2 regions of the Vallitalea pronyensis genome follow, and region 2 is predicted to be linked to the other one. Evidence: riboswitches for the same ligand, from Rfam matches in the RefSeq annotation. Region 2 holds a riboswitch; the other holds the start of a gene.
What was found. Region 2 has a riboswitch for lysine ahead of dapA (4-hydroxy-tetrahydrodipicolinate synthase). Riboswitches for the same ligand answer to the same signal wherever they lie in the genome.
Positions count from the first base shown of each region.

Region 1: it holds a riboswitch for lysine, as region 2 does, so the genes downstream of both, kal (3-aminobutyryl-CoA ammonia lyase) here and dapA (4-hydroxy-tetrahydrodipicolinate synthase) in region 2, are expected to answer to the same signal.

Region 1 is NZ_CP058649.1:4,319,935-4,335,290, forward strand. Features, by position in the region: gene kdd (L-erythro-3,5-diaminohexanoate dehydrogenase) at 134-1,165, opposite strand; gene HZI73_RS18025 (3-oxoacid CoA-transferase subunit B) at 1,185-1,862, opposite strand; gene HZI73_RS18030 (CoA transferase subunit A) at 1,852-2,511, opposite strand; gene kce (3-keto-5-aminohexanoate cleavage enzyme) at 2,606-3,424, opposite strand; gene kal (3-aminobutyryl-CoA ammonia lyase) at 3,434-3,814, opposite strand; lysine riboswitch at 3,928-4,123, opposite strand; gene HZI73_RS18045 (glutathione peroxidase) at 4,700-5,170, shown strand; gene HZI73_RS18050 (SEC-C metal-binding domain-containing protein) at 5,358-5,861, opposite strand; gene HZI73_RS18055 (GntR family transcriptional regulator) at 5,938-6,660, opposite strand; gene HZI73_RS18060 (HD domain-containing protein) at 6,957-7,466, shown strand; gene HZI73_RS18065 (DUF1667 domain-containing protein) at 7,499-7,867, opposite strand; gene HZI73_RS18070 (NAD(P)/FAD-dependent oxidoreductase) at 7,872-9,131, opposite strand; gene HZI73_RS18075 (FAD-dependent oxidoreductase) at 9,170-10,921, opposite strand; gene HZI73_RS18080 (MBL fold metallo-hydrolase) at 11,163-12,044, opposite strand; gene HZI73_RS18085 (TetR/AcrR family transcriptional regulator) at 12,102-12,782, opposite strand; gene HZI73_RS18090 (hypothetical protein) at 13,032-13,673, opposite strand; gene HZI73_RS18095 (transglutaminase-like domain-containing protein) at 13,686-14,579, opposite strand; gene HZI73_RS18100 (methylated-DNA--[protein]-cysteine S-methyltransferase) at 14,768-15,244, opposite strand; gene HZI73_RS18105 (AlkA N-terminal domain-containing protein) at 15,249-15,356, opposite strand, start outside.
Region 2 is NZ_CP058649.1:1,610,444-1,625,799, forward strand. Features, by position in the region: gene fdhF (formate dehydrogenase subunit alpha) at 1-127, shown strand, start outside; gene mobA (molybdenum cofactor guanylyltransferase) at 124-726, shown strand; gene fdhD (formate dehydrogenase accessory sulfurtransferase FdhD) at 730-1,503, shown strand; gene HZI73_RS06745 (helix-turn-helix domain-containing protein) at 2,148-2,552, shown strand; gene HZI73_RS06750 (GNAT family N-acetyltransferase) at 2,649-3,446, shown strand; gene HZI73_RS06755 (hypothetical protein) at 3,562-4,023, shown strand; gene HZI73_RS06760 (single-stranded DNA-binding protein) at 4,170-4,826, shown strand; gene feoB (ferrous iron transport protein B) at 4,867-7,020, opposite strand; gene HZI73_RS06770 (FeoA family protein) at 7,020-7,277, opposite strand; gene HZI73_RS06775 (hypothetical protein) at 7,668-8,336, shown strand; gene HZI73_RS06780 (metal-dependent transcriptional regulator) at 8,589-9,071, shown strand; gene HZI73_RS06785 (methyltransferase domain-containing protein) at 9,162-10,283, shown strand; gene dapB (4-hydroxy-tetrahydrodipicolinate reductase) at 10,657-11,418, opposite strand; gene dapA (4-hydroxy-tetrahydrodipicolinate synthase) at 11,591-12,475, opposite strand; lysine riboswitch at 12,812-12,994, opposite strand; gene htpG (molecular chaperone HtpG) at 13,054-14,928, opposite strand; gene HZI73_RS06805 (DUF5721 family protein) at 15,183-15,356, opposite strand, start outside.

The sequences.
Region 1 (15,356 bases), 2.7 Mb from region 2:
TAAAGTATTAAGAACGCTACCTGCATATGTTGAATGGACACACCTACTTCACCCTTGCCCATTCAACATACCTCCTCTGTTATGGTTACATATTTTTAATCTTTACAGGGTTTCTTATACGTTCGCATTTAGCTTATAGGTATAATTTTTCAAAAATATCACGAATCACTTTGGATTCACGTAAATCATCTAACGTAATGTCTGCATGGTTTAGAGAATAACCGTTACCAATAATCATATGCACGTCTTTGCCAACGCCCTCAGCACCAAGAGCCGCTTTTGTAAAACTTGTTGCCATGGAGAAGAAATAGACAATACCTTCTTCACGAACGGGTAAAATCGTAGACATTTCTGTATTGGGTACATTCACACAGTTAATGGCCACATCAATTTCTTTGCCATTTGTCACGTTTAGGACTTCTTCTAATGTTTGAATAGGATTGGTTGCATCGGCAATAATCACGTCATGGCATAAACCTGTTTCCTCTAAGAATTTTTTCTTATTTTCACTTCTTACAAGACCAATAACCTGACCTTCTTCACCTACTTGCTTCTTAGCTTCATAACAGCATAATAAGCCAGATTTACCATTGGCTCCAAGAACAAGAACCGTCTGCCCTTTTTTCACAAGCTTTCTTGTTTGAGCTGGTGCACCTGCTACATCAAGGGCTGCTAGTGCTAAGGTTTCTTCCATATCATCAGGCAATTTAGCATAAATACCGCTTTCAAATAAAACGGCTGTTCCAATAATCTCAACCCGATCAATACCCATTTTAATAGCAGTAATTTCTTCTATTTTAAGGGGCGTCAACGTAAGCGAAACTAAAGATGCAATCTTATCCCCCACTTTTAGAGCCCGGTCTGTTAAGTCTTTTCCAATGGCTTTGATTGTACCGATTAACATACCGCCTGAACCTGTGACAGGATTCTGCATCTTGCCTCGTTCATTCACAATGCCCATAATCATGGCTTTTATCTTTTCTTCGTCGCCTCCACAAGTCTCTTTAATTTGTGTAAAACTGGCTGAATCAATGTTCAATGCTTGAACCTGTATTAACATCTCATTATCAAAAATGGTCATATCGTTAGATATTTTTTGTGCTGCTTGTGGTAATACCCCCTTAGGTTCAATCACTCTATGTGTGCCATATTTGCAACCTCTCATCTTTTCATCATCCTTTCACCTAAATATTTATTTGAACATCCATTATGTTTAAATCTTCAGCCACTGTTAATGCACATCCAGTAGCTTCTTGGACATCCTCTATGGTCACATCTGGATGAATCTCTTGGAGTACCAACCCATCCGATGTCACTTTCATCACACCAAGTTCTGTCACGATCAAGTCCACTACACCTTTTGCAGTCAAAGGTAGTGTACATGCTTCAAGAATCTTATGTTTCCCCTTAGCCGTATGTAACATAGCAATAATAACTTTCTTAGCACCAGTAACTAAATCCATGGCGCCACCCATACCTGGTACAAGTTTTCCAGGTATAATCCAGCTGGCTAGATTACCTTTTGCATCCACTTGTAAAGCACCAAGAACGGTTAAATCCACATGACCGCCCCGAATTAAACCAAAAGACATAGCCGAATCAAAATAGGCGCCATTAGGAAGTATGGTTACAGGGTCACCACCAGCATTAATGATACGTTCATCTTCTTGTCCTTCTGCTGCTACTTTGCCCATGCCTACCATACCGTTTTCCGATTGAAAAATGACTTCAACGCCTTCTGGAATATAGTTAGCAACTTTTGTGGGAAGGCCAATACCCAGATTCACTAGCTGACCATGTTGTAATTCCTTTGCAACCCGACGAGCAATGATTTGTTTACCTAGATTCTTATCAATCATCATGCCCCCCCTTTATGATATAGTCTACTAACACCCCTGGTGTCATAATGTATTCTGGGTCAATATCACCTGGTTCAACCAATTGGTCCGCTTCCACAATAACATGTTTCGCTGCCATAGCTATTATGGGATTGAAGTTCCTTGTTGTACCTTTGTATAAAGTATTGCCAAAGGAATCCACCACACTGCCACTTAAAATGGCTATATCCGCTTTTAAAGGCATTTCAAGTAAATAGTCTTTATCATTAATGGTCATCACTTCTTTTCCTTCAGCTACCATGGTACCAACCCCTGTCGGTGTCAGCACACCGCCTAAGCCATAGCCTCCTGCTCGAATTCTCTCTACCAGCGTACCTTGAGGGACTAATTCAACCTCCATGTCACCACTATTCATTAATTGACCGGTCATTGGATTGGTTCCGATATGGGATGCAATCACTTTTTTTACCTGCCGATTAGCGATCAGCCTGCCTGTTCCCTTATCTACAAAACTGGTATCTGAACTGATAATGGTCAGATCTTTGATACCTTGTTCAATGATAAAGTCAATCATTTTCTCCGAAGTACCGCAAGCCAAAAAACCTCCAATCATGATAACCAATCCATCTTGCATCAATGGTATTAGGTCCTGTTTACCCACTACTTTACTCACGTACTCACCTTCCCCCGTTATATTTTTTTAAATTAGCAGTACATGCAACACATGCCATAACTACCGTAATCTTTAAAAATTTTACTTTCTCTATCTATGATAAACCCAGTATACATCGGGCTTCTTCTGGTGTTGCTATTTCTCTGCCTAAGGCTTCAGCTATACGTACAATTTTCTCAACTAATTCCCCATTGGACTTAGCTAAAACACCCTTTTTTAGATAGAGATTATCTTCAAACCCTACCCTTACATGACCACCCATAACCATGCTTAATGTAGCCATACTTATTTGATGTCTTCCTATACCTGTTACGGTATATGTGGCATCTGTTGGTATACTTCCTGCTAAAAACACCAGGTCCCTTGGTGTAGCTGCAATCCCTCCATTAACGCCAAGAACAAAATTGAAATGGAGAGGTACTTTGATGTATCCTTTTTTATGTAAACGAAGTGCCATATCCACCATACCTTTGTCAAAAACCTCCAACTCAGGCTTAATGCCCATCTTATTCATGGTATTGGCAAATTCAATAATGGTATTTTCTGTGTTAACAAAAATATCATCCCCGCCAAAATTACATGTACCACAATCCAAAGATGCCATTTCTGGTTTTAATAAAGTAGGTTGAAGTCTTTCTTCGTTACTCATCCCAACAGCCCCGCCTGTTGAAGGTTGGATAATCACATCCGGACAGGCTTCTTTAATGGCTTTTATACATACTTCAAAACGTTCTTTGTCCTGTGTGGGTGTACCATCATCTTCACGCACATGTAAGTGAATAATGCTGGCACCTGCATGGTATGCCGATTTTGCCTCTCTGACAATTTCTTCTACCGTATAAGGAACACTTGGATTTTGCTCTTTGGTCACTTCAGCTCCACATATCGCTGCTGTAATCACTAACTTCTCCATATAACACCCCTACTTTCTTTGCTTATCTTTTGGAACAACACAGGTTCCACTGGCTTTACACACAATGACGGGTTCTTCCAATACATCAGCTGCTGAATCATTAACATCAGGTCTAAGAGCAATGACTTTTTTAGCTACAAAGGTCATTTTTCGTGAGGAATTGCCACATGAGGTTATCTCTCCCTCACATTCTATGTAATCTCCAGCATAGACTGGTGCTAGAAATTCTACGTTGTCATAAGCTCGAAATAAGCCTTCATCGCCATCGTGACGTATGAGCAATTCTGTTGCAACATCCCCAAAAAGCTGTAACATCTTAGCACCATCCACTAAATTTCCTCCATAATGTGCATCATGCATGCTCATGCGTAAACGTATGGTTACCTTCATATCCTTCACCCTTTCCTTCTTAAGATTAAAGACTGTTTTAAAGACAAAAAAACACTGAAAATAAAATTTCAGTGCATAAATAAAAGCCATTTATGTATGAAATCTTATTTCATAACATAAATAGCTCTCCATTATCCTATTGGCTATCAATCATAGGTTGATGGCAGTGATAAGGCATTATTCTTATCACCAAGCGTATACTTATGAACCCGTATACCCTTTCGGCAAAGTGACCCTTCGTCTTTAATTTCAGAGGTTCATCTCCTTAGCACTTAAAGACTACCCTTCCTTTGCGCCTCTATTCATGGTTATATTCACTTATAAATCATGGTATATAATAAATTATATTAGTTAATATAACGGTTATGACTTTATATTAGCATTTTCTATTTTTATATTCAATTATTTGTCAATTACTTCTATTATTACTAATAATTTTGAAATAATTTTTATTTTTATTTAGCAAATATTCAATTCGCTTTATATTCTATAACTGTGGAGGTCTATGGATTCCCCATCTCTTTTCTAAACGATCTTTACTAAATTAATTGTAATAAACCTATTTCTTAATATTCATATGTTGTCAGGTATCCTGGATAAACACAATTATTTTTATCAATTATCACTTGACAATTATTATTATATAATATATTATATTATTAAATAAACACATAAACTCTTTACTTAGCTATCCTATTATGTCATTTAGACCTACATAATACATACATAATCCATTCATAGAACAAAGCGACTATGTCGCGTTTTGCGAAGCAAGTTGTTTCGTTAGGAAAGTTTCCTTAGCACAAATGAGAACGCTTCTATCTCATTTGTTAAATTAGAACTTTCCTATAAGATGAATAAGAAAATAAAGTTAGAGGTGATTATATGTCAATATACGATTTTAATGTAGAGACTATTCAAGGGGATCAAGTATCTCTGGAAACTTATAAGGGAAAGGTTATCCTTATTGTCAATGTAGCCAGCAAGTGTGGCTTTACAAAACAATACGACGGCTTAGAAAAACTCTATGAGGCATATCAAGATAAAGGATTCGTTATTCTTGGATTCCCTTGTAATCAATTTAAGGAACAAGAACCTGGCAGCAATGAAGAGATTCAAGAGTTCTGCCGACTGAACTTTGGTGTGACTTTCCCAATGTTTGCAAAAATAGATGTCAACGGTGATGAAGCGCATCCACTTTATCAATACCTTGTCAAAGAAACAGGTGGGAAAAAAATACCTTGGAATTTTACTAAGTTTTTAATTGGACCTGATGGTCAAATTGTTAATCGCTATCATCCAATGAAACGTCCTAAGAACCTTGTAAAAGAGGTGGAAAAATTATTAAACCAGTAATGTGTTAGACACGCAATACATGTTGTTAAAATAGCCTCCTCTATTTTATACACATAAATAAAAGGAGCTATCTTATTTCACAGAGGTATGGATAATTTCATACTCATGTGACAGTGAGGTGGCTTCTTTTTAACATGACTAATCATAAAACAAACACCCTGCATTTCTCTAGGGTGTTTGCCTATTGCTATTGTTTATTTAAACAACATTGTTTATATTTTTTACCACTGCCACATGGGCAAGGTTCATTACGTCCAATTTTCTTACCTTTTACAACAATCTTTGTTTGATTGTAGGACTTTTTAATCTCTTTTCGCTTTTGCTCTGTTAAAATTGTGTCCCACTGAGGAAGCGTATATAACCAGTCTGCTTTTGCATCAAGCATGTTGTAATATAACTTCTCCATATCTATAGCTAAGTCCAAAGGACTTTCTTCCGTTAGACTATCTAAATCCAGTGTATTGACTAAACTTGTGTTAATGCCATCTAAGAAACCTGCAAATGTAACCAAGTCCATGTTAAAAAGCTCTGCAAGTTCAGCAAAAGTCCCGCTAATTTTCTCATCTTTGTTCTCTAAGATATGCTCATAATTCTTCTGCTCTTTTGCTAAGTAATCACTCCAAAAAGCGTCATATTCTTCCTGTGTACGTTCTACATAGGCAATATCTTTCCATTGTTCATATAAAGTCAAGCTTATTCATCCTTTCAGTATTAAGTTCATGCCCCCATTATAACACTTCATTCTACAGAATGAAACATGTTTTTATTTACACAAACTTATCAAGACCAATTTGACTAAGCTCTTCACCACAAACAAAGGTTAAGTGATAGAGTATGTCTTGATTAGCATTGATATAAACGATACGATTGGATACCAGCATCATACTGCTATCACCTAATTCTAAAAGCTGCTTACCTTCTCCGGAAGCTTCAACCAGTTCCATGTCCATGTTCATTTTACTTACTGTTAATTGACAGTCATGGAATAGGTAGTGAGAGATCCCTTGAGTAAAATCAAAATCTTGATAGCGTGTATGTGCTTCATAAACGAAGTGAAATATCTCTAAACCAATGGGCTGATTCTTCATCATACGTATGCGTTTAACAAATAAGCATGGTGTACCTGCTTGAATACCCGTTTCCTTGGATGTAGCCTGATCCATGATTTTTTCTTCAACTGCTAACACTTTTGTGTGTATATCCAATCCTCTCATTTTAATAAAATAAGTCAGACTAACAAAGGGTTCAATGGATATACCAACTTCCTTCTGGGCCACAAACGTACCAATGCCTTTTTTTATATATAAATAGCCCTCATCAATAATGAGTCGAATGGCTTCTCGAATGGTTCCTCTCCCTGCTCCATATTCCTCCATAAACTTCACTTCTGAAGGAATCTTTTCATTTTCTTTCCATACACCTTCGCGTATTTTGTGAATAATGTCATCTTTTATCTGTATATATACAGGTATTGATGGGTTATATTGCATGTTACGACCTCCTATACATATTGGTAATCCATTAATAATAAAAATCAATGATGTACCAATTTATCGGACCATAGCAAGATTTTTCCATGGACAACCGATAATAGATAAGAGTATTTTACCACATTTCATGGATGGATGTCTATTCGCTTTCAGACCTGAGCCCTTATTCAATCACGGGTTACCAGTTGAAAGTTTTCATGGGTTGTAATACAATAGTCATACACATTGTTGACGTATTCACTTAAAATAGTATGAGTAAGGAATAATGACTTACACATGATCTAAGGAGGAAGAGCATGAGTATCATCAATCATTTACTGCAAAAAATGACAGCCTACTACGCGGGCGATCCTAAACGCATCCATCATTTTATAAAAGTTCACAGTTTTTCTAAACAAATAGGCGAACTTGAACAATTAGATAAATCTACTCAATTTGTTTTAGAAATAGCCTCTATTGTCCACGATATAGGGATTAAAGTTGCAGAAGAGAAGTACGGGAAATGCCATGGGAAACTTCAAGAAGAGGAAGGACCTGCTGTGGCGAAAGACATGTTAACTGTATTAGGTGTAGATGCTTCCATTATAGCACGGGTTTGCTACCTGGTAGGACATCATCATACCTATGCCCATATAGACGGTATGGATTATCAGATATTAATTGAAGCAGATTTTCTTGTGAATATGTTTGAAGATGATTTCAGTAAGTCTGCAATCACTGCCACATACGGTAATATTTTCAAAACGGCATCAGGAAAACGGATTTGCAAAAATATGTATGCCATTCATGAACAGGAATCTTCATGAGAAAACTACCAACTAAGCTGGTAGTTTAGAGTTTAATCATTAATCAATGGCTCTATACCTCTAGATGCAACAATATTTACCCCTGTATGACAGATATCTTCTACCACAATGTCGCCTCGTTTAATAGGAGCCTTTATGGAGAGTTCATAAAGAGCCTGCAGGCACTGGTGTAATTGTTCCTTAGGTATCTCACCCTTACTGATAACGGGTAATCTTTTATGTAGGCTGCCTTCAATTTTCACAGTAGTTGTCAGTATCCGCATGGGTCTTGTATATTCTTTTTCACCAAATTCAAGCCCTCTTTTACACTGATTTCCTGTAACCTTGATCTGATGATTTTCTTCATCAACTGTCAGGGTGCATCCTACAGGACAAACGATACATGTAAATTCTTGCTTCATCCTTTCACCCTCTTTCTATAGCCATGGTGATATCACCTTTATCGCTTATATCTTCTTTTTTAATGTTAGACACGACCATTTCAGGTGGTGATACGATGTTTAGTTTTTTATGCAAGCATACCCGATCATTCATCGTACCATGGATGTAAACTTTTTTCATTTCTTCCCTTACACGCATATAAACTGTTAAGTGGTTTTCTAAATTATTTTTTCTAAAACGTTGGGGTACAACTAAGTTAATCAAGTTGGTGGAATGTATCATCTGATAGTGTGTGTCTTGATTAAGCTTGCCTTGTAAATACTTAGCTGCACCTCTCCCAGCGATTTCTCCTGTTATGGATACATCGTCAACTAAGTCATATACCGTCACCACGTTTCCTGCTGCAAACACACCTTCTACCGATGTCATAAAACTCTCATCCACAACGGGTCCTTTTGTCTTAGGGTCTATTTCTATACCCATCTTTGCTGACAACTCGTTTTCAGGTATAAGACCTACGGCTAATACCAAAAGGTCACATGGGATGTATCGTCTGGTTCCTTCTATTGGCTGCCTTTTATCATCCACTGCAGCTACGGTTACACCTTCAAGTTTATTATTGCCATGAATATGTACCACTGTTGTTGAAAGATGCATGGGAATATCATAATCTATCAGGCATTGGCTAATATTACGCTTAAGACCTCCTGGGCTTTTCATAATCTCATAGACTCCTTCCACACTTATCCCTTCTAATGTCATGCGTCTTGCCATAATGAGCCCTATATCACCTGAACCCAAGATGACCGCTTTTTTACCAGGTAAATAGCCTTCAATGTTAATATAACGTTGTACTGTTCCTGCGGTCAATACACCACTAGGTCGTGTTCCCCAGATAAATACTTGTGAGCGGGTTCTTTCACGACAACCCATAGCAAGAATAATTGTACCGCATTGCAGCTTGAGCATCCCTTCTTCTGCATTCATGGCGAAAACCGTTTTATCCTTAAGTATATCAATAACCGTGGTCTTTAATTTCACATGAATGTGATGAGCTTTTACCTGTTGGATGAAGCGCTCTGCATATTCACAGCCCGATAGACGTTTTCCAAACCGATGAAGACCAAAACCATCATGAATACACTGCTGTAGAATCCCGCCTAATTCAACATCACGTTCCATAATCATGACTTCCTGGACACCTTGTTTCTTGGCTTCTAACGCTGCTGCAAGACCAGCTGGACCTCCACCAATAACCAGTACATCAATTGTTATATGTTTCACATGACTCCCTCCAAACACACCAAGATGGCAACATCTGCTTACCTTCTATTATCCTTTTGAAGCACATAGGAATTTGATCCTTTTAATGTAATCTCTATGGGTTCCTTGTGTAATTCTCTCGCTAATATTTGAAGCACTTTTGGTCCACAAAATCCACCCTGACATCTTCCCATGCCTGACCTTGTTCTTCGCTTAACAGCATCCAAAGTGGTTGCAGGAATCAGACCATGTATGGCATCCACAATTTCTCCCTCTGTAATGAGCTCACAACGGCATATAACATGACCATATAAAGGATTCTTTTGAATAAGGGCATCCTGTTCCTGATGACTCATATGGCGAAATTTTCCCCTTGGCTTGCGTATAGGATTGTAATGGACATTTTTATGTAAACAACCTTGATCTTTTTTAATCATGTCTTCTACCATTTCTGCAATGGCCGGTGCAGAAGCTAACCCTGGGGACTGGATACCTGCAACATGTATGAAGCCATCTACTTTTTCAGACATACTAATGATAAAGTCCTCTTTATAGTCTGCAGCCCGAACACCTGCAAAAAAAGTGATAATTTCTGATGGCTTAACATTCGTTGTTACATGATTGCCAAGAGCATGTATGTAATCCATATCGGTACGTTCAACACTTTTATCTTCTTTGTCAGGAATTTCTTTGGCTGTTGGCCCCCATAAAAGGTTGCCTTCTGGTGTCATACAAGCACCCCCTCCTTTTGAATGTTGTTTCTTTCCTCTTGTTCGTGAAAAGGAAACAAGGGGTCGATTGAAGTAACCTTTTCTACTCTTATCAAATATGGCAATAGCACCACGTCTTGGATGAATGGTATAGAAGCGATCACCTGCCATCTCTGCTATATGGTCTGCATATACACCAGCGCAATTAATGACGTACTTACTTCTAATCACTTCTTTATCGGTCATTACACCTTTTACCTGTCCATGTTCTGTAAGTACATCGATAACTTCTGTATCTAACATGTAGGAAACACCATTCATGACAGCATTTTCTGCTAAGGCTAAGCAAACGTCATAAGGTTCCACAATAGCCATGGTGGTCATCAATAGAGCTCCACAAGGTTTACCTTCTATGTGAGGTTCCAGTTTTTGAACTTCTTGACCACTTAGCCATTTAAGACCAGGAACTTTCATGGCTTGCCTAAGGGGTTTAAAGAGATAACCTAACCGTGTTATCTTCATAAATTGAAGAAGCTTCAAAAGGTACCACTCTGATTGATGATAAACAACACCAAGAGAACCTGTTCTATTACATGCAAAGTGCAGTTCTTCTGCCCATTTTGTGTACATGGCATTTCCTTTTATATTTAATTTAGCTTTTAATGTACCTGGTTTAGCAATAAGACCGGGATGAATATTACCATTATTAGCTTTGGTGGCCCCTTCGGCAATATCACTGTTTTTGTCGACAACAATGATGTCTAATTGATACTTGGATAAAGCTCTTGCAATAGCACATCCTGTAATACCAGCACCGATGATAACCACGTCGCATGTTCTTACATGACCAGATGCTTTAACCTTCCTGATTTCTTCTGATCGATCTTTTTTAGGAATCGTTATGCCCTTGACGGTTATGTCATTCACCACATTTTTAATCCCTTTTACTTTTGCCGCAATATGCCCAATATCGACTACATGCTGCCACTGATCCACTTCACCACGAAGGGTTACAATCCCTTCCTTAGAAAGTTCAATATGAATCGTATAATGTGCTAGTTCCTCATGTGATTGGATGGCTTTCAGAATCTTATTTTTCATATCTTCTCTCCATTCATCATGTTTCATTGTTACAGCCATTATGATACTCATATTCCCGATACGAAGAATAGGATAGGAAAAGTATAATAGAAAACGCTTCATAACGACCGGACGTCCATACGTCTATACTATATTTTACAAAGGTATTTGTCAAGAGGTTACAAAAAAAAGACATCCTAAAATTAGGAAGCCTTTTGGTATCTCTATGCCATAAGCTGATTTCTTTTAATATTATGAGGTATTATATTGTAATCTCATCCTTATATGTCATAATCAAGCACGTGATTCCTAACTTCTCTACTTCTCTTTTAAAGTTCTCATCATCTGCTTTATTCATATGCTTTCTCCATAAAAAGCCATTATTATAGTGACAAGGAATAACCACCTTAGGCTCTATGCGTTTGATTGCTTCTAAAGCCTCTTTTTCTCCCATGGTATTCTTATAGATATTTCCACCAATAGGAATCATTAATACATCAGGCTTTAATGATTCCCATCCTTTCTGTAGGATGGTGTCACCAAGGTTAACAACTGTTCTGCCACCTATGGTGATTTTATATCCCACTGACCCTCTTGCAAAATCAATATTATCTTTTTCAAGGCGTATTAATCCGAATAAAAATTTGAGGGTTCCATGATTACGTACGGTTATCCTATATTTCTTCTCTGTAATCTTGAAGGATGCTACATAGATGGCATGCCCACCTTGGTTACGATTAACCAATACATTTTTCGTTTCCAATAATCCACAACCAAGTTTAACGTTCAAAGGACCATGACATGTATTGAGCCCTTCCACTTTTAACCCCTCGAAATCGATTACACCACCTGCTGTTATCTTATGGACATCCTTAACGCCATCCGATAAAAACACATCTTCCAGCTCTTTTTCACAGATGACTTTTGCTCCTGCCTTCTTTGCAATAGATGGCGCATATGCAAAGTGATCCGGATCACCATGAGTAACTAAAACATGGGTGATTCCTTCCCATTCTGTTTTGGGAATCAAGCTGTTAAATTTTGTCCAATATAGATTTCGTCCAGGGTCAATGACGACCTTAATGTCATCATGTTGGATGATAAATGCATTATAAGCGTAATGTTTAATGTTTAGGTTTCCCATATTTAACCTCCTTAGGATAAATGATAACTACACAACCACTTAACCTTTGTTAAATGCTTACAAAATCTCTAAACGCTTTAGTGTTGCTGGTTGATAAAGCTTTCCACTTACATTACAATTCAAAATAAAGCCAATGATCTTTTCACTTAACATGATTTTGTCCATGAGTTTTTTTCTATTAGTTTCCTTGTGGTCTGATAAAAGATATACCCCAATTTCTTGATTTAGCGCCATGGTAATCGTAAGGATATGATAAGCAACGGCATGATGAGAATCTACATAAAAATCTCCAGCTGTCACTCCTTCTAAGATAATTTCTTCAAAGATTGGTAAGCTTACTTCAAATGCCTGTTTCATTAATGCTGTTAAAAAGAGTTTATTATCTTCACGATACATTATTTTTAATAGATCATCTAACCCTTTTCCATAATCTGCTTTCATATAGCCAACAGACTGATAGAGCCTAACCAATTTTTCCACTGCACCCAGTTCCTTCTCCTGCAATATACTTTGCATCGTTTCAAGAATGGGACTATAAGCGCAATGAACAACATGGTTAAACAACTCTTCTTTGGACTTAAAATAATGAAAGAAAACCCCTTTGGCCATGTTCATTTTACGTAACAAATAATTGACACTTAACTTTTGGGCACCCTCTTCTAAAAGTATCTGGAGAGCTGTTTGGCTAATAGCTAATCGCTTCTTGTTATATGCTTCATCGCTTCTTGTTCTGGACATTTTATCTCCCTCATTATAAAGGTTCATGTATTTAATAGACCACCAGTCTAATTATAATTTCATTATAGACCATCAGTCTATTATTGTCAATATGAATATCTTTTTTTATGGTTTTATATACAAAAAAAGGCTGTCTCATCAAAGCAAAATAACGTCCATTTCGTAGGCACCTATAGGAGGTTAAGCTTTCTAGGTACCAGAAACTTCTGGCAGATAAAATTGCTTTTATGAGACAGTCCCGGTTCATAATTAGATGTTATATTTTTTTCTTAGTTGTCTTGCTTTTTTCTTTGTCTTACCGCTTATGCTATCGGATGCTTGAATTATAAAATTGTCCAATCTTTCTTTTTGATCAATCGTATCATAGACCATTTCAAAGACATTCAACACCTCATATTTAAGTAATTCTTTTTGCTTTTCAGGATAGGAACACTTATTGTCCATATCCAATAGCGTTTCTATAATATGCTCCCTCAAATCTTTTCTATTATTGACAATTCTCTTTAAATGCTGTACGCAGCATTCTCCTGTCATAAATTTCTCATCATCTATATGCGCTAAATAGGTGTTAAGAAGTCCATCCATTAAACGCTCCCTATCGCATGTCATTAAATGTGCAATGAGGGTTAATCCAATACTTCGATGGTAAGAGTTCTTATGATGGATTAAACCTGCAAAATCATCCCAATAAGAATAAAAAAGCTCAGGCTCTAATTCACTTGCTAAAGAGAGGATGTAATAACAATGATAATAAACCATGATGTCATTGTTGTGTAATAACTCCTCTACAATAAAATGCCTAAAACCCCCATCTTGGATGGTTTGCTTAGCAAAATAAGGCACATCTAGATGTTTATCTCTAATTTTTTCTAAAAGTGCATGTTTGTCCATTTTTCTATCCTCTTACGCCAATGATTTCAGAACAGCATCATGTATTTTTAGTCCTGCTAATTTCTTAGATAAGGAAGCTGGTGTAAGGTTGGGTTTAACTAAGTATGCTGCAATATCATCGAGTAATGTGAGCTCATCTTCGTCTATACTGCTGTTTTCTCTACCCATTGCACCCCAACAGTCCCAAGCCAAGGGCTCAATTTTGTTTAAGCATAATAAATCTCTTATCATATTATCACGTACAAACCATAAACCTTTTAAGTGAGGTTCATACGTACCATAGTTATTTGAATCATGTCCCTTTTCCCTACAATTTATCCAAGCTTCTGCTCCTGTTATAAAGTACTCTTTTTGTACATCATAGGGGTTCAAGTCAAGCTGAAGCAGTCCCTCACTTAATTGAGGCGGTAATAGCTCCTTCCTATAATGGATCTGGCTCATCCATGGGTCAACCCTCATCCAACGGTTCTCTGATTGTGACCAATATTCACAAACCCAGTGATCATGGTATTTCTGGGGTACAAAAAAAGTACCAAATCCTGACCGCAATCTTGCTGGTATATGATGATGCCTTAACACGGAACATAGCATCAGACATAAATCTCTGCAATTACCTAATGTTATTTTCTCAAAACTTCTTTTGGCTAAGATACTTGAATCGTCTCTATCTACTATCTTTTTTAGTCTGTTTTTTATGTCTCTTATCTGAACGTCTTCTAGGTGTATGGAAGGTACGTTGACGAACCCCATATTGGGTAAAAAATCAATTAACACTAATTGGTGAATAGACTCACATAACTGTTTTATATGGACTGGCAGCTCTCCTAATAAGGTTACATATTCACCTGGTGATGATACCAATCCCTGTTCACTATAATACACTAAATTTTTTTCTAATTGCATCATAAGCCTCCTCTTTACTAAATGTAATTCATGGCTTATTGTATCAATAGATATATGACAACTGTTTGTCATATTAGCAAAGCATTATATTAGCTAAAAACAGGCTTGTTTATGATGCATCCAAATATAGATAACAAAAGTTTGTTCTAGGTGATAAGCTACTGTTTCATTGACGATATGCATCATCTTCTCTAATGAGATGCTTCAAAATGAATTAATTTTTCTTTTATGTTTAACCCATGTGCAAATCCTGTTAACTTGCCATTAGAACCAATGACACGATGACATGGTACAATTAAGGGTATGGGGTTCTTACTATTGGCCAAACCCACTGCTCTTGAAGCTTTGTCATTACCAATATGTGCAGCTACATCTTTATAGGTCCATACTTCACCAAACGGTATTTCTCTTAGGGCTTGCCAAACCTTCTTTTGATAAGCTGTTCCTTTGGGATTCAGCTTAATATCAAAATCCTTTTGCTCACCTTTGAAATAAGCTTCAATTTGCTGAACGACTGAAGCAAAAAATGCATCATCTCTAACCCATGCTTCACTGATATCAAAAGTCCGTTTCCCTTCACCTGTATTGAGATGCAGATGGGTCAATCCTTCTTCATCACCCACCAAAATAATCTCACAAAATCGCGTATTAAATCGGGTATAGTACATGCTATTACTCCTTTCTACTGGCATATTTCCATAAACATAGTGCGGCATATGCTCGATACGGTCGCCACTTTTCTGCCTTAGATAAAATTTCTTTTAATGTGGGTTTCTTATC
Region 2 (15,356 bases):
AGATGGGGCAGCCAATTACTTGACCAATACGGCTGTTGACCCCATCGCTAAAATACCGGAATTAAAGGTAAGTGCAGTCCGTTTGGAAAAAGTGCTTCCTCCAATAGAAATACGTGAGAATGCATGAATAGATTTGGGAGTGCCATGATATTAGCTGGTGGTAAAAGTAAGCGGATGGGTTTTGATAAACAGCAATTAAGCTTTAAACATATGAAATTAATAGACCAACAAATTGAAAAGTTATCCCATTTATTTGAGGACATCATTGTCGTTACGTACAATCCCCATTATTATCAAAACCTTAGGTGTAGAACCGTATGTGACGAGCTGAAAGAAAAAGGCCCTTTAGCAGGCATTCATGTGGGGTTAAAGCATGCAATCAGCCAATATACGTATGTGTTAGCATGTGATATGCCCCACATCAATAGGGCTTATATTCGGTATATGCAACAAAGGATAGGCATCCATGAAGTGGATGTCTGCCTAACACAACACGAGAGTAAAAGGATGGAACCTTTTAACGCTTTTTATGCCAAGAGCATGGTGAAAAAGATAGAAAGATATTTACTTAAGGACAAGAGGTCTGTATGTGGTTTAATAGCACAATGTGAAGCCTATTTGGTGGATGAAAAGCAAGCACGACACTTTAGTCCTCAACTGAATATGTTTCTTAACCTTAACACCATGGAACAAGTAAAAAAATATCAACGGCAAAAGGATGTGTAGGCAATGGATGGCATTAAAACTTACCCTATAATAAAATTTAATGGACAAGAACAAATAAAGGTTTTTGATGATGTGATTATTGAATTTTCCCTAACCATGATGTTACATAATAGAGCTTTTGTGACCATGCAGTGTACACCACAAGCCTTAGAAGAACTGGTTGTGGGCTTTCTCTATGCAGAAGGTGTCATTAAGTCCACCGATGATATCAAGTCACTAACTGTCAATCTAGAAAGGGGCAAAGCATACGTAGAATTGTTACAGGATCAACAGTTTGATTATATTGGTCAATACTTAAGTGCGAAAAAGACCGTCACCACTGCATGTGGTCAAGCCAGAACCATCGCTTATCAAGTCATGGATACACCGCCAACACATACGGTTATTCAAAATCAATCCGTCCATATGGAACAAATCCAGACCCTGATGAAAAGCTTTAGTAAAAAATCCATACGTTTTAACCAAACAGGTGGTGTTCATAGTTGTGCGCTATGTGATACAGAGAAGATATTGCTATTTCAAGAGGATATTGGAAGACATAATGCCCTTGATAAAATCATCGGTAAGAGCATGTTAGATAAGATGGCTTTACATGACAAGATGGTATTAACCACAGGTCGCCTCACATCTGAAATTGTGATGAAAGTAGCTAAAGCGGCCATACCCATACTCGTCTCACGTTCTGCACCTACCAATGTAGCCATTGATACAGCACAGGCATCGGGTATTGTATTAATTGGATTTGCAAGAGGTCACCGAATGAACAGGTATACATGATCATATCAACAGCTACCAGCATACTTAGGTGTAGATAAAGATAGAGAAATGTGTATAGGCATTACATTTCTTAGGCATTTCTTGGGAGTTTATCAACAGTCTATATAAGTACCATGCTGGTAGCTGTTTAACATGTATGACAGATCTGTTTCATGTAACCTGATGTACACTGGATGCTGGTTGTGAATTCACTGGGTGATGCATGCTCATATTGAATTGGACATGCTTTTCTTACACTGTTCATTCAACATGATTACCTTGTTATATACGTTGAAGCCCTCAATGCAATCATTAATCTTAGAAACTGATTATATTGTTCAACCTATATAAGAGGTGGTAATTTTATAATTAAACATGATAAGGGGAGAGTATTTAATACGTATTGATGTTGTAAAAGGGTAGAACCCTCTTACATACCCTTTACATGCTAATTATTAAATGGAAGAAGTTATAAAGTATATAAAAATACACAAAAACAATACTAATAATACATGTGTTGCCACAAAAATAACCAAAATGTGTACTTATATTATAGTACACACGATGGTTACTGTCAATAGTTTCTTCTATCTTTGGTTATCTTATTGGTTATTAGTATTTACAGTGGCGTTCATGGACTCTAAAATAAATGAGAGGTGGTTTGCATGCCAGGATTCCATGATAGATTAAGGTTGTTAAGATTGAATAAGGGACTTACCCAAGAAGAATTAGGAAAAATCGTTGGAAAATCAAAAAATAATATATCTCAATATGAACGTAATGCTAGGCAAGCTGATGACGATACGAAAAAAGAGCTAGCTAAATTTTTTAATGTATCCATGGATTATCTCATGGGCATTACAGAACATTCTACACCAGTAGCCAAGCTGCATGATAACAAAGAGATTGATGAAGAATTGAATAAATTAGTGAGAAAGTTAGAAGTTGATGATGATCTTCTATTCCATGGTGAACCCATTAGAGAACGTACCAGAAGGGTTATCATAAAATCATTAAAACACGTCAAGGAAATTGCAGAAGATACAGCAACATATGATATAGATAAATAGAGTAGCCAGTGGGTTACTCTTTTTTTGTAAAAAGTATTGACATTGTCTGAAAAAGTAATACAATAGAAGGAAAAACAAAATGAAGGGATGATGTATATGTTGAGAAAATTAACAGAAAATGATAGAAAGCAAGTTCTAGCATTTGTTAGTGAGGAACCATCCATTAACCTGTTTATCATTGGTGATATTGAGAAATTCGGTTTTGATAAAGATTTTCAAGAAGTATGGGGCTCTTTTGATGACCATGATCAGTTAATAGGTGTCTTGCTAAGATACAATGAGAATTTTATCCCTTATTTTAAAGATAAGAGTTGTGATATACAAGGGTATGTGAACATTATTAAGTCTTATGACTGCCGAAAAATGATAAGTGGCAAAGAAGATGTGGTGGATCGTTTCAAAGGTGTACTGGATGACTGTCATGTAAAATCATCTTATTTCTGTGAAATAACCCATAAAGATAAACTTTTAAGCTATGAAGAAGGTGTTAAGCGAGCAGGATTAGAAGATGCCCCAAGGATATATGAACTCTTACAAAGTATTGAAGAATTTTTAATGACAGATACCAATAGCGTCCAGCGTATTAGGCTTAACATGGAACATCAAACAGGGCGTATGTATTATATAGAAAACGAACAAGGTGACATGGTTTCATTGGCTCAAACCACAGCAGAAAACAGTAAATCAGCCATGGTTGTAGGTGTGGCTACAAAAGTAGGTTATCGTAGAAAAGGTTATATGGGACGCTGTTTATCCAAATTATGTGGTGAAGTGTTGGATGAAGGTAAAACACTATGTCTATTTTATCATAACCCAGACGCTGGAAGTGTGTATCACCGTATTGGATTTGAGCCCATTGGTAAGTGGAAAATGATGATCGAAAAAAGAAAATAATGATTTAATTGGATGATACATGAGAAATTCGACCATAATAATGCTATAGTGATTTTTAAAGATTGATAAGATTAAAGGTAGGTTGCTATCCATGAAGAAAATCCTCATCACGGGCATGAATAAAGTATCTCAATTAATCAGCATTTTTGAAGACATTATAGCCATAATCGATGTGGAATACCATATCGAAATATTAACAGATAAGACACTGATGATTCATGTGACAGATGAGCAGAAGTCCTCTATCTATTACGCAATTGCTAACGTGGACAATAAGTTGGAACACATACCTATAAAGCACATTCCTCTTTGTAGGTTTATTACACTTGGACTGAATAAGAAATCCAGTGTAACCATATCCAGCCTTGAAGCCGATAGTGATACCAATCAAACGATGATCTATTGCATACAGCGAGAAATAGGTGAAGGTGATGGACTCATAGAACCACAAGAATTCCCTGTATTTATCAAGGCTTCTTGGGGTCGCGATGTCTATAATATTATGTCAGCAGTAACAGCAGCCATGCTCATAAATCGGCAAATTCATGATAAGTTAAATTCCATAAAGGAAGGATAAATCCCCAAAATCTACTTCTAAAAATCAGTCAATAGGAATAAAAATAGATATAGAAAAACTTTAACATAGGAAATTTATTGAATGCACAAGGATAAAGAGAAACCTTACAATTAGTCATTCGATAAAGAAGAAGGGAGATAAGGTTTATGGAAGATAATGTTATCAGAAACAATCAGGTTAACCTCATTGGGAAAATATACTCAACATTTGATTTTAGTCATGAAGTATATGGGGAAGGGTTTTATAATTTTGTAGTTGAAATATCTAGGTTAAGCGATAACTCCGATAAAATTCCTGTCATGGTATCAGAACGTCTACTGGATGTCACACAGGATATGCGAGGGCAATTTGTTGAACTTCAAGGGCAGTTTCGCTCTTATAACAGGCAGATAGATGGCAAAAATAGGTTGGTTTTAACTGTTTTTGCTCGAGAAATAGATATATTAAATGAAGATGAAATTAAGCGTAATCCCAATTACATATACTTAGATGGGTACATATGTAAACCGCCTATGTATCGTACAACACCATTTGGACGTGAAATTACGGATATATTGCTGGCAGTCAATCGCCCATATAATAAATCCGATTATATTCCTTCCATATGTTGGGGACGTAACGCTCGTTTTGCAGAAAAATTTACAGTAGGTGACCGTATAAAAATATGGGGACGCATTCAAAGCAGGGAGTATCAAAAGAAAGTCAGTGAAACAGATAGCATCAGTAAAATAGCTTATGAAGTGTCCATTTCTAAAATAGAAAAATATGAAGAAGAAAGCGAAAGTGAAGTGGAAGAGAATTGAAATGAGGCTATTATAGAAACAGCCTCATTTACTATGCCACTTATACTAAACCCAATAATCGAGCTCCTTGAGCAACGATAAAACAAACTAAAATACCTGTAACAGTAGGGATGATAAAAGAGAGAATGGTCCATTTGGTACTTTTCGTCTCTTTTTTTATGGTCAATAAGGCCGTGCCGCAAGGGAAATGGTTAAGGGAAAATAGCATGGTACATACAGCCGTTAACCAAGTCCAACCGTTATTCACCAGCAGATCTTTCAGAGCGGATAAACTGTCAAGTTCCAACATAGCGCCAGTGGACATATAACTCATAATGAGAATAGGGATAACAATTTCATTAGCAGGAAATCCAAGTATAAAAGCCATTAAGATATAACCATCTAAACCAATGAGTGAGGCAAATGGGTCAAGGAAATTGGCACAGTGGGTCAGTATACTGATGTCACCAAACATTATGTTTTGAAGCACCCAGATAAGAATACCTGCTGGAGCCGCTACCACAATGGCTCGACCAAGTACGAATAAGGTACGGTCTATTAATGAACGCACGATGACTTTTCCAATCTGAGGCTTTCGATAAGGCGGCAATTCCAGTGTAAAAGAAGAGGGCATGCCTTTTAATAGTGTTTTTGATAGTAGTCTTGATATACCGAATGTAATCATGACAGCTAATATAATGGTTAGGAGAATGACAAGGGTTCCAATCACAGAGGAGAATCTACTACCAATACCAACAATAAAAATCGTAGCTAATGCAATGAGGGTTGGGAAACGGCCATTGCAGGGCACAAAGTTATTGGTGATTATGGCAATAAGACGCTCTCTTGGTGAATCAATAATGCGACAAGAGGTAACACCTGCTGCATTACAGCCAAAACCCATACACATGGTAAGTGCTTGCTTTCCGTGGGCACAGCATTTTTTAAAGAAATAGTCCAAGTTAAAGGCTATTCGTGGTAGATAACCCAGGTCTTCTAACAAGGTAAATAGAGGGAAGAAGATAGCCATAGGTGGCAGCATAACGGAAATAACCCAACCCAACGTACGGAACAAACCAAGGACAAGAATACCGTGGAGCCAATCAGGTGAACCTGCCCAGTTAAAAAAGGCAGTTAACTGGTCTTCAATGTTAAAAAACAGCTTTGATAGCAGTCCAGATGGGTAATTAGCACCGATGATGGTTATCCAGAAAATTAAACCAAGCAACAATAGCATAATAGGCACCCCTAACAGCTTAGAGGTAATCACTTTATCAATTTTTCGGTCAAAATCACGACGTTTATTTTCTTTTGTGGACACAACGGATGCTGCTGTCTTTTCAGCTTTTTTTATAATGCTATGAACAATCTGTTCACGAAAATGATTCATATCTAGACCATGCTCATGGATTAGATTTTCTTTCATGGCATGGATTTCTTTCATTAACGTTTCGTTATCTGACAACGTAATGCCAAGATAAGCTTCAATGGTCTTGATAATCGTTGTATCCCCATCAAGTAGCCTAAGAGCTGTCCATCTAGGATCAAGTCCACTGTTTCCTAAAATATCAGTAACAGAAGGCGTCAGTTCATCAATGGCTTGTATAATGCTAGGAGGGTAATGGATGGTAACAGGTGAATGCGTTATAGGCTTATGACTTACGGTATGTAAAGTATCTTTTAGACGATCAAGACCTTTCCCTTCTCTAGCATTTGTAGGTATAACAGGAATTCCTAATTCCCTTGAAAGTGCATTGCAATCAACCGTTATGCCTTTTTTGGCAGCTTCGTCGATGAGGTTCACACATAGAACCACTTGGTTGGTAATTTCAAGAATCTGGTAAACAAGATTAAGATTTCTTTCAAGACACGTGCTATCTGCTACCACCACAACAGCATGGGGTTTACCAAAGCATATAAAATCCCTAGCAATTTCTTCTTCCACAGAATTGGATAAGAGAGAATATGTACCTGGCAAGTCAATAACAACATAGTTCTTACTCTTATGTGTGAATGTACCACGGGCGTTAACAACGGTTTTTCCAGGCCAGTTTCCTGTATGCTGTTTAAGTCCCGTCAAAGCATTAAAAACAGTGCTCTTGCCAGTATTAGGGTTACCAGCAAGGGCGATTACCACATCATCAGGTGAATGCAGGTCAACATCAAAGCGTTCTTTTAATGTATTAAGTCCCGTGGATTGGATTGTAAGTCCCATTAGATTGTTTCCTCCTTATCTATTTGACATTCAACCATGATCTGTGACGCTTCTTCCGAGCGAAGCGCAATGACTGTACCACGTATTTCATAAGCAATAGGATCACCAGCAGGACTTTTATAAAGGGCCTTAACAGGTGTATTTTGCACTAATCCTAAATCAAGGAGTCGCCTTCTTGTAACACCATCAGCTAGCAATTGTCGAAGGGTACCATGTTTGCCAACAGATAGTTTATCAAGGGAAATCAATGGATTCATAAACCGAGTCACCTCTAATTTCATTATTCATAACTGAAAAAGTTAGCCGTAAGAAACTTTTTCAACTGTCTTTAATACTATATGGAGGGTACAACTCAATGTGTGCACGTACTATTCTTTTTTCTAAAAATATGATAGACATAATTTTGAATAGGTAATAATAGATTGAATGAGATAATTGAGAAACGCATTAACAAAAATATAGGTAGATAAATTATCTATGAGATATTTTTTATCTTTGATATATTTTCATTATAATATGGTTGTGGCTTTTTTATTTCCTTTCAAATAATCAGATATAGGTGAAATTTAAATAAATTATACCATCTTGTACAGTTCTACAAGGTGATATATAATTCTATTTATAATATATAAGTGGGTGATAATGTAATGAATAAAAATATAACTAATATAGATAGAGATTATTATAAAGCTTATCTAGATGCATTAATTAAAGGGTCTGAAGAAGCTATAGATAATGATTTGATTTATCCAATTGCTTTAGATGATTTTATAAACAATAGTAGAAGTCGATTCTTGAGTGAACGCAAGTATGAAGAATTAGCATCTATGTATCAACTTATTGGAATGCATTATAGAAATATGAATGAACTATTTTTTAATAACTATCTTACTTGCAATTACCATGCTAATACATTAATTAATGTAGGTTGTTACTATTATAAATATATACATAATGAATACGCTAGTATATTAGCGCAGTATAATGCATCTTTTCAGAAAAGCATAATAGCCCAATATAAAAATACTGACCCTAAGTTCGCTTATATTTATGCAATGAATATTGAACTATTAGGTGATGTTTATTTACTAATAGATCATGATGAAGCTCTTAAATATTATAATCAAGCTAAGGAATTATATGAAAAAGATGACCATTATGGGCAACTTTCATACAATAATGACTTATGGTGTTCTTACGCACTAAAAGAGATGAGTATTGTATTAAGTGAATGCTATCATACTGAATTATCTTTAGACGTGATAGGCATAGAGCGCATTAAACAAAAAAATAAGTTGTTCGAGATAATTAATTGAGACATTATAATGTACTAAATATGGGCTATTTGTTGATATTTTTATAATCATGTATAACAGTTTCAGTTTACCCATACACATAGTAAGCGCTTGCTTTTCGTGGGTACAGCATTTCTTGAAGAAATAGTCCAAATTAAAGGCTATTCGTGATAGATAACCCAGGTCTTCTAACAAGGCAAAAAGAGGAAAGAATATGATAGACATAATTTTGAATAGGCGATAATAGATTGAATAAGAAGGAGGGGATTAGGGATGCATTTATCTGATTTTCACACCTTTCGAGGTTATGAAATACTTGATCGTGAAAAAAAGAAGTTGACGCCAAGTATGGAAGATTACATGGAGATGATTTATAGACTATGTATGAATAGTCCCTATGTACGTATGAATCAACTTGCTGAAAAATTAAATGTGCGCACATCATCATCCACCAAGATTGTTCAAAAGCTTAACGCCCTTGACTTGGTCCACTATGAAAAATATGGGCTCATTGAGTTATCTGAAAAAGGTAAAATTCTAGGAGAATATCTCTATCATCGTCATCACGTCATCGAAAGATTTCTAGAACTTATAGGGAATCAAGGTAGCGTTCTTAAAGATACAGAACTAATTGAGCACTATATACGTCCAGAACTGTTACATCACCTAGAGTGTTTTAATGCTTTTATGAATCAAAATAAAGATATAAAGGAACGATATGAAGCTTTTATAGATAAAGAAATGAACCAGCACTAAATCCCTGGTTGAATAAATTCCACAGTAAAGTTATTGTGAATCCTGTTACAATCTTTTAGAATAGACTTAGAAAGTACAGGAGGGGATAATATGAAGCAGATTACATTAGCCATTACTCAATTAAGAAAAGAAAAGGGCATTACGCAAGGTGAATTAGCTGACTATCTCGGTATAACATACCAAGCCGTCAGTAAATGGGAAAATGGTACAACCCTACCAGATATCAGCTTACTGCCAGCGCTTGCAAGCTACTTTCAGGTGTCTGTAGACCAACTGTTAGGTTTAGAGCCTCTCAAAAGCGATTACATCTACCGTACAACAAAAACAGTAGCACACTGGGATAATCAGCTGTCATATTTACAACAAACAAGGGATGAACTATGGAATGAGGATTATATGGCATTCCTTATACAACAGGTATGGAGGCTTCATCAGCCAGTTAGCATCCTTGATTTTGGATGCGGTTATGGTTATTTAGGCAAACTTATGCTGCCATTATTACCTAAGGGGAGCAGCTATACAGGTATAGATGCCAGTGAGACCTTAATTACCAAAGCAAGGCATAACTTCAAAGATAGCCCATATAAAACCCACTTTATTCAAGGTGATTTTAACCAAGTCACAACAAATCAAAATTACGATATAGCTATCTGCCAAGCTGTACTACGACACATAAACAATCCTTATGAGATCTTAAAGAAAATGATAAGTAGTGTAACCATTGGCGGCAAAGTCATCTGTATTGAAATAAATCGTGCCTTAGAAAATGCCAGTATGTACTTGGATGGTCTGCATTTTAACTCCCTCAGCAAAAACAACGCCCTACATAAACTATGGCACTGTGAAATGGCATCAGAAGGACGGGATCATGCTATCGGTATGAAACTACCCTTCTACATGCAAGACCTAGGTCTAACAGATATTGATGTACGCATGAACGACAAAGTCAAATTTATCACCCCAAAACAAGCCTCCTACCATACCACCAAAGAAAAATTCATACAAGCAAATCACCATGGTCACACACTATCCCCACAAGAAAAAGAAAAGATAATCACCTTATTTATGAACCGAGGCACATCACGAGAAGAAGCCGAGTCCTATATACTAGACGAAGAAAAAATAACCCAGTATATAAAAGAACATCAACACAATCTATCCATCCTAAAAGCACTATGCCTCATTATTTCATTCGGAACCAAAGTAAAATAATCCCTACATGATGTAAGCATCCCATTAGCATCTCAAAAAACTTACAATACCATTAATTACATAACACCCAACTTTGTAATTCAGGTAATCTAATCCTATAAGTTAAGGCTAACAATATAAAAAAACGGTTTTCCATAGAATCACTAGATATTACCACTTTACAGGCTTACTAAGCGGTTCTACCGGCATCAAAGTGGCAGCAACACAAAAAACCATATAGCGTCATCATATCGACTTTTGCAGCTTGTTGCTCACCTTATTAAACAGATAAAAGCAACAAATGCAACGAGAGAGTATGATGACGCTATATGGTTTTACAATACTTCCGTTGGGCGTTTTGATTTTTGTAGTTTTTGTTATTGAATATCACAAATCAATAATTCTCAATCACATTCTGCATATCATACATTCCCTGACACTTCTGACTCAAAAACTTAGCAGCATTCACAGCCCCAACCGCAAAAATATCTTTTGACAATGCACTATGGTGAAGTTCAACCACTTCATCTTGTCCTGCAAATATAATAGCATGATCCCCAACAATGGTCCCGCCTCTTACAGCATGAATACCAATCTCCTGACCTTCACGCTTCACACGACTGGTGGAACGGTCATAATTATACGTATACTCATGATTAAGTGACTCATTAATAGAGTCTGCAAAAGCCAAAGCAGTACCACTTGGCGCATCAATCTTTTGATTGTGATGCTTCTCAACAATTTCAATATCAAAATTCGCACCGGTTAATGTCTTAGCCGCTTTTTTTACAAGGTTAAGAAGCAGATTAACACCAAGTGACATGTTAGCTGATAATAGAATAGCAATTTCTTTACTGGCTTCATTAACCGTAGCAATCTGTTCTTCTGTAAGCCCTGTTGTGCAGAGCACAAGAGGGATTTTTCTTGACTTTGCATAGTTAAGTACAGTGGGTACGGCACTTGCAATAGAGAAATCAATGATTACATCACCGTCCACATCAAGATCTTCTATACGCGTATATACAGGGTAGGGATTATCCATATGGTCTGAAATATCAATTCCAGCAACAATGGATGTTTCCGGGTCGTTTGCAACAATCCCTGAAATCACCTGTCCCATTTTACCATTACAACCATGCATAATAATTCTAGTCATTGTAATACTCCTTTCATCATGTAACCATTTTTGTCTTCATGTATATCTAGTTTCATGTATGTCAATCCATAGAATAAATTTTACGATAGGCTAACCTTATTATAACAGAACCACTGAGCCATTCATAGACGCATGATGCTTCTTAAATGAACCCAGTGGTTAGCTTTATGGATTAGATATTGATACCGTAGTCTTGCATAGCCTTTTTCAGAATCTGGATGTTTTGAGGCTCCATATCTGTTAGTGGTAAGCGACATGGACCAGCTGGAAGACCCATGTAACCCATAGCGGTCTTTACTGGAATAGGGTTAACTTCGCAGAATAGGGCACCCATCAGATTATGCAGTTTCATTTGTAAATCAAGACTGCCTTTTGTATCACCCTCCATGTATTTCATGACAATATCATGTGTCTCCTGTGGAAGCATATTAGCGATAACAGAAATAACCCCTTTACCACCTAGTGAGAGAAGAGGTACTATCTGATCATCATTACCAGAATAGAGATCAAGGCGTCCTTCACACTTGTGCATCAAATCGGTAATATGGGTGATATTACCACTTGCTTCTTTTATAGCAACAATATTATCCACATGAGATAATGCAGCAGCAGTTGCAGCATTAATATTAAGACCTGTACGGGATGGTACATTATATAAGACTACGGGTACATTTACACTATTTGCAATGGAAGTAAAATGCTGAATAAGACCTTTTTGTGTTGTCTTATTGTAGTAAGGTGTGACTTGAAGCAAACCATCCACACCTAACTGTTCAGCTTTCTTAGATAATTCTATACCATGAGCTGTATCATTGCTGCCGGTACCTGCAATAACGGGTACACGTTTATTTGTACGATCAACAGCCACCTTAATACATTCTAGATGTTCCTCATCGTTCAATGTGGATGCTTCACCTGTTGTACCGCAGATAACGATACAATCTGTACCACCATCCAATTGAAAATCAATTAGTTTTTCTAAACCTGCATAGTCCACTTGCATATCTTTCGTAAAAGGTGTGACAATCGCTACACCAGATCCTGTAAAAATAGCCATTTAAAAACCTCCTCTAGAGTCATATCATTTAATTGTAGGTAATCTCCCAATGTATATCCTGTTTTATCTTACGCTAATCGTCTCACTGAAAGTGATAATACTTCATGCATGAACGTATATTATTATATTCAACTTCTATAGTATATCTTTTTTAGGGCTAAACATCAATAAGTAAAGCTCTTAAACCTATCGTATGCAAAAGATAGTGATACTATAGTATATTATGGGGAGTTCTTATTGGGCATTCCCTAATACATATAATGCTGCTTCATGTAGGTATTGGCAGATATAAAAAACAGTCGGCATACGTATGCCGACTGTGAGTTTTATTAAAGAATCACAAGTAGCACACCATAGCCATCATTAGTCTATGACAGTTATATAGTTATTCACTATATACCCAGACAGAAAATAGAAACAGGTATTTTCTTCTTCGGCATGTTACCCTTTTACCAATCTTCTCTTTCGCCTGTACGAATCCAATTGCTTACTCATGAAACATGCGCCTCTACCATACCGTATTAAATTTGATTATTATCATATCATCTCATGTGATATTTGTCAACGCCAAAACACCATTAAATTAATTTCTGTAGAATTTTATTACTTCTTTCAATAAATTTAGTCATGGCTTCAGGTGCCAATTGCTTATGACTAATCATAGCAAGATCATATATCTGTTCACAGAAGATAGCTGTGTTTTCATGGTCTTTGTTATCAATAATATATTTAACCAATTTATTCTTTTTATTAAGAAGCAGGCTTTCATTAGTTGGCATCATGGCATTATCCATACCAAACATACCATACATTTTACTCATATCCTGCATACGACGAGATTCCTCAGGTAAAAGGATCATACCAGAGATATCTTCAGCTTTCAGGTTTTCTAGGGATACATTCAGTTGTTCATTGCTTAATGCTTTTCTGAAGATCTCTTGTACTTCTTCTACAAGCTGCTTGTTATCTTCTTCACTGGTGTCATCTTCGTCTTTTAGTGTATCCGTAAGGTCTGCATCGATACGAGCAAACTTAGTTTCCGTTTCTTTCGTTTCCATATGAGAAATGAAAGGCTGGTCGATGGTTGTATTCATGATAACAGCTTCCATGTCATGATCTTTAAATATTTTAACGTACTGTGCTTGCAGTGATTCATCCGTCACATAGTACACTTTATTTTCATGCTTCTCGCGATTACGCTCAAGGTATTCAGGAAGCGTCACATAATCACCTGTTGTGGTTTTGTATAAGATAATGTCTTTAGTTTTATCAAAGAACTTGTCATCTTTTAAACAACCAAATTTGATAAAGGGGTGAATATCATCCCAGAATTTTTCATAGGACTCTTTGTCGTTTTTATATAAGGAATTAAGTTTGTCAGCAACCTTCTTGGTAATGTAGGAAGAAATCTTTTTCACAAAACCATCGTTTTGTAAGAAACTTCTTGATACATTCAGTGGCAGGTCTGGGCAATCCAGTACACCTTTTAATAATAGCAAGAATTCAGGAATAACTTCTTTGATGTTATCTGCAACGAACACTTGATTATTATAGAGCTTGATTTGCCCTTCCATGGTATCAAATTGGTTGCCTAATTTAGGGAAATATAAAATACCTTTTAAGTTAAAAGGATAGTCCATATTTAGATGAATCCAGAATAATGGCTCTTTAAAATCCATGAATGTTTTACGATAGAATTCTTTATATTCTTCGTCGGTACATTCATTAGGCTTTTTAAGATAAAGGGGGTGTGTATCGTTAAGTGGTGTAGGTTCAGCGGGCTCTTTTGGCTCACCGTTTTCATCTTTAGGTTCTTCTTTATTTGGATTCATTAAGAAAATGTCTATGGGCATTAGGGAACAGTATTTTTGAATGGTACTGCGTACAGTATATTCATTTAAAAACTCTTTACTGTCTTCACCAATTGTAAGGGTGATGGTTGTACCTCTTTCTGTACGGTCACCGTCACTCATTTCATACTCACTGCTGCCATCACTCATCCATCTTACGGCTTGTGCACCTTCACTGAAGGATAAAGTATCAATCTGTACTTGATCCGCTACCATAAAAGCAGAGTAGAAACCAAGACCAAAATGTCCGATAATCTGATCTTCATTTGCTTTGTCCTTATACTTGCTTAAGAAATCTTCAGCACCTGAAAATGCAATTTGATTAATGTATTGCTTCACTTCCTCAGCAGTCATACCGATACCGTTGTCTTTAAACGTAAGGGTTCCTGCCTTATCATCCACAATCACTTCAATTTTGAAAACATTATCATCAGCAAGTGTGGTTTCACCCATAACTTCTAACTTTTTTAATTTTGTTATAGCGTCGCATCCATTGGAAATAAGCTCTCTCACAAAAATATCATGATCAGAATAAAGCCATTTCTTAATAATGGGAAATATGTTTTCGCTATGAATGGATAGATTACCTTTTTCTGTATTCATTTAAACGCCTCCTAAGTAAATATATATTTATATGCTGAAACAACATCGTAAGTTCAATCCTTCAACATACCTGGATTAATGTTATGGAGGTGAATCTTCTTCATCATGATGTGTGTTATGTACAATGATGCTTATCCACCTTATATAGTATAATAAATCGAAATATTTCACTTGTCAAGAAAAAACTAGCACTCAACTAAGAGGAGTGCTAACAAGAAGGAAAAAGTAACGGGTACTTTTCCCATGAATTGGGGTTATAAAGCGATTCCATGCTTTTTAAAAAACTTTTTAACCGTATCATCCCAATAATTTTCTAGAATTTTATCCAGTGTGAAAACTTTAAGTGAAGTTCCTGTGGTGCATTTAAGGAGACCATCTTCAAAATTAATGTTGATAAACAAACCATGAACACCATCTTCTTTGACTGG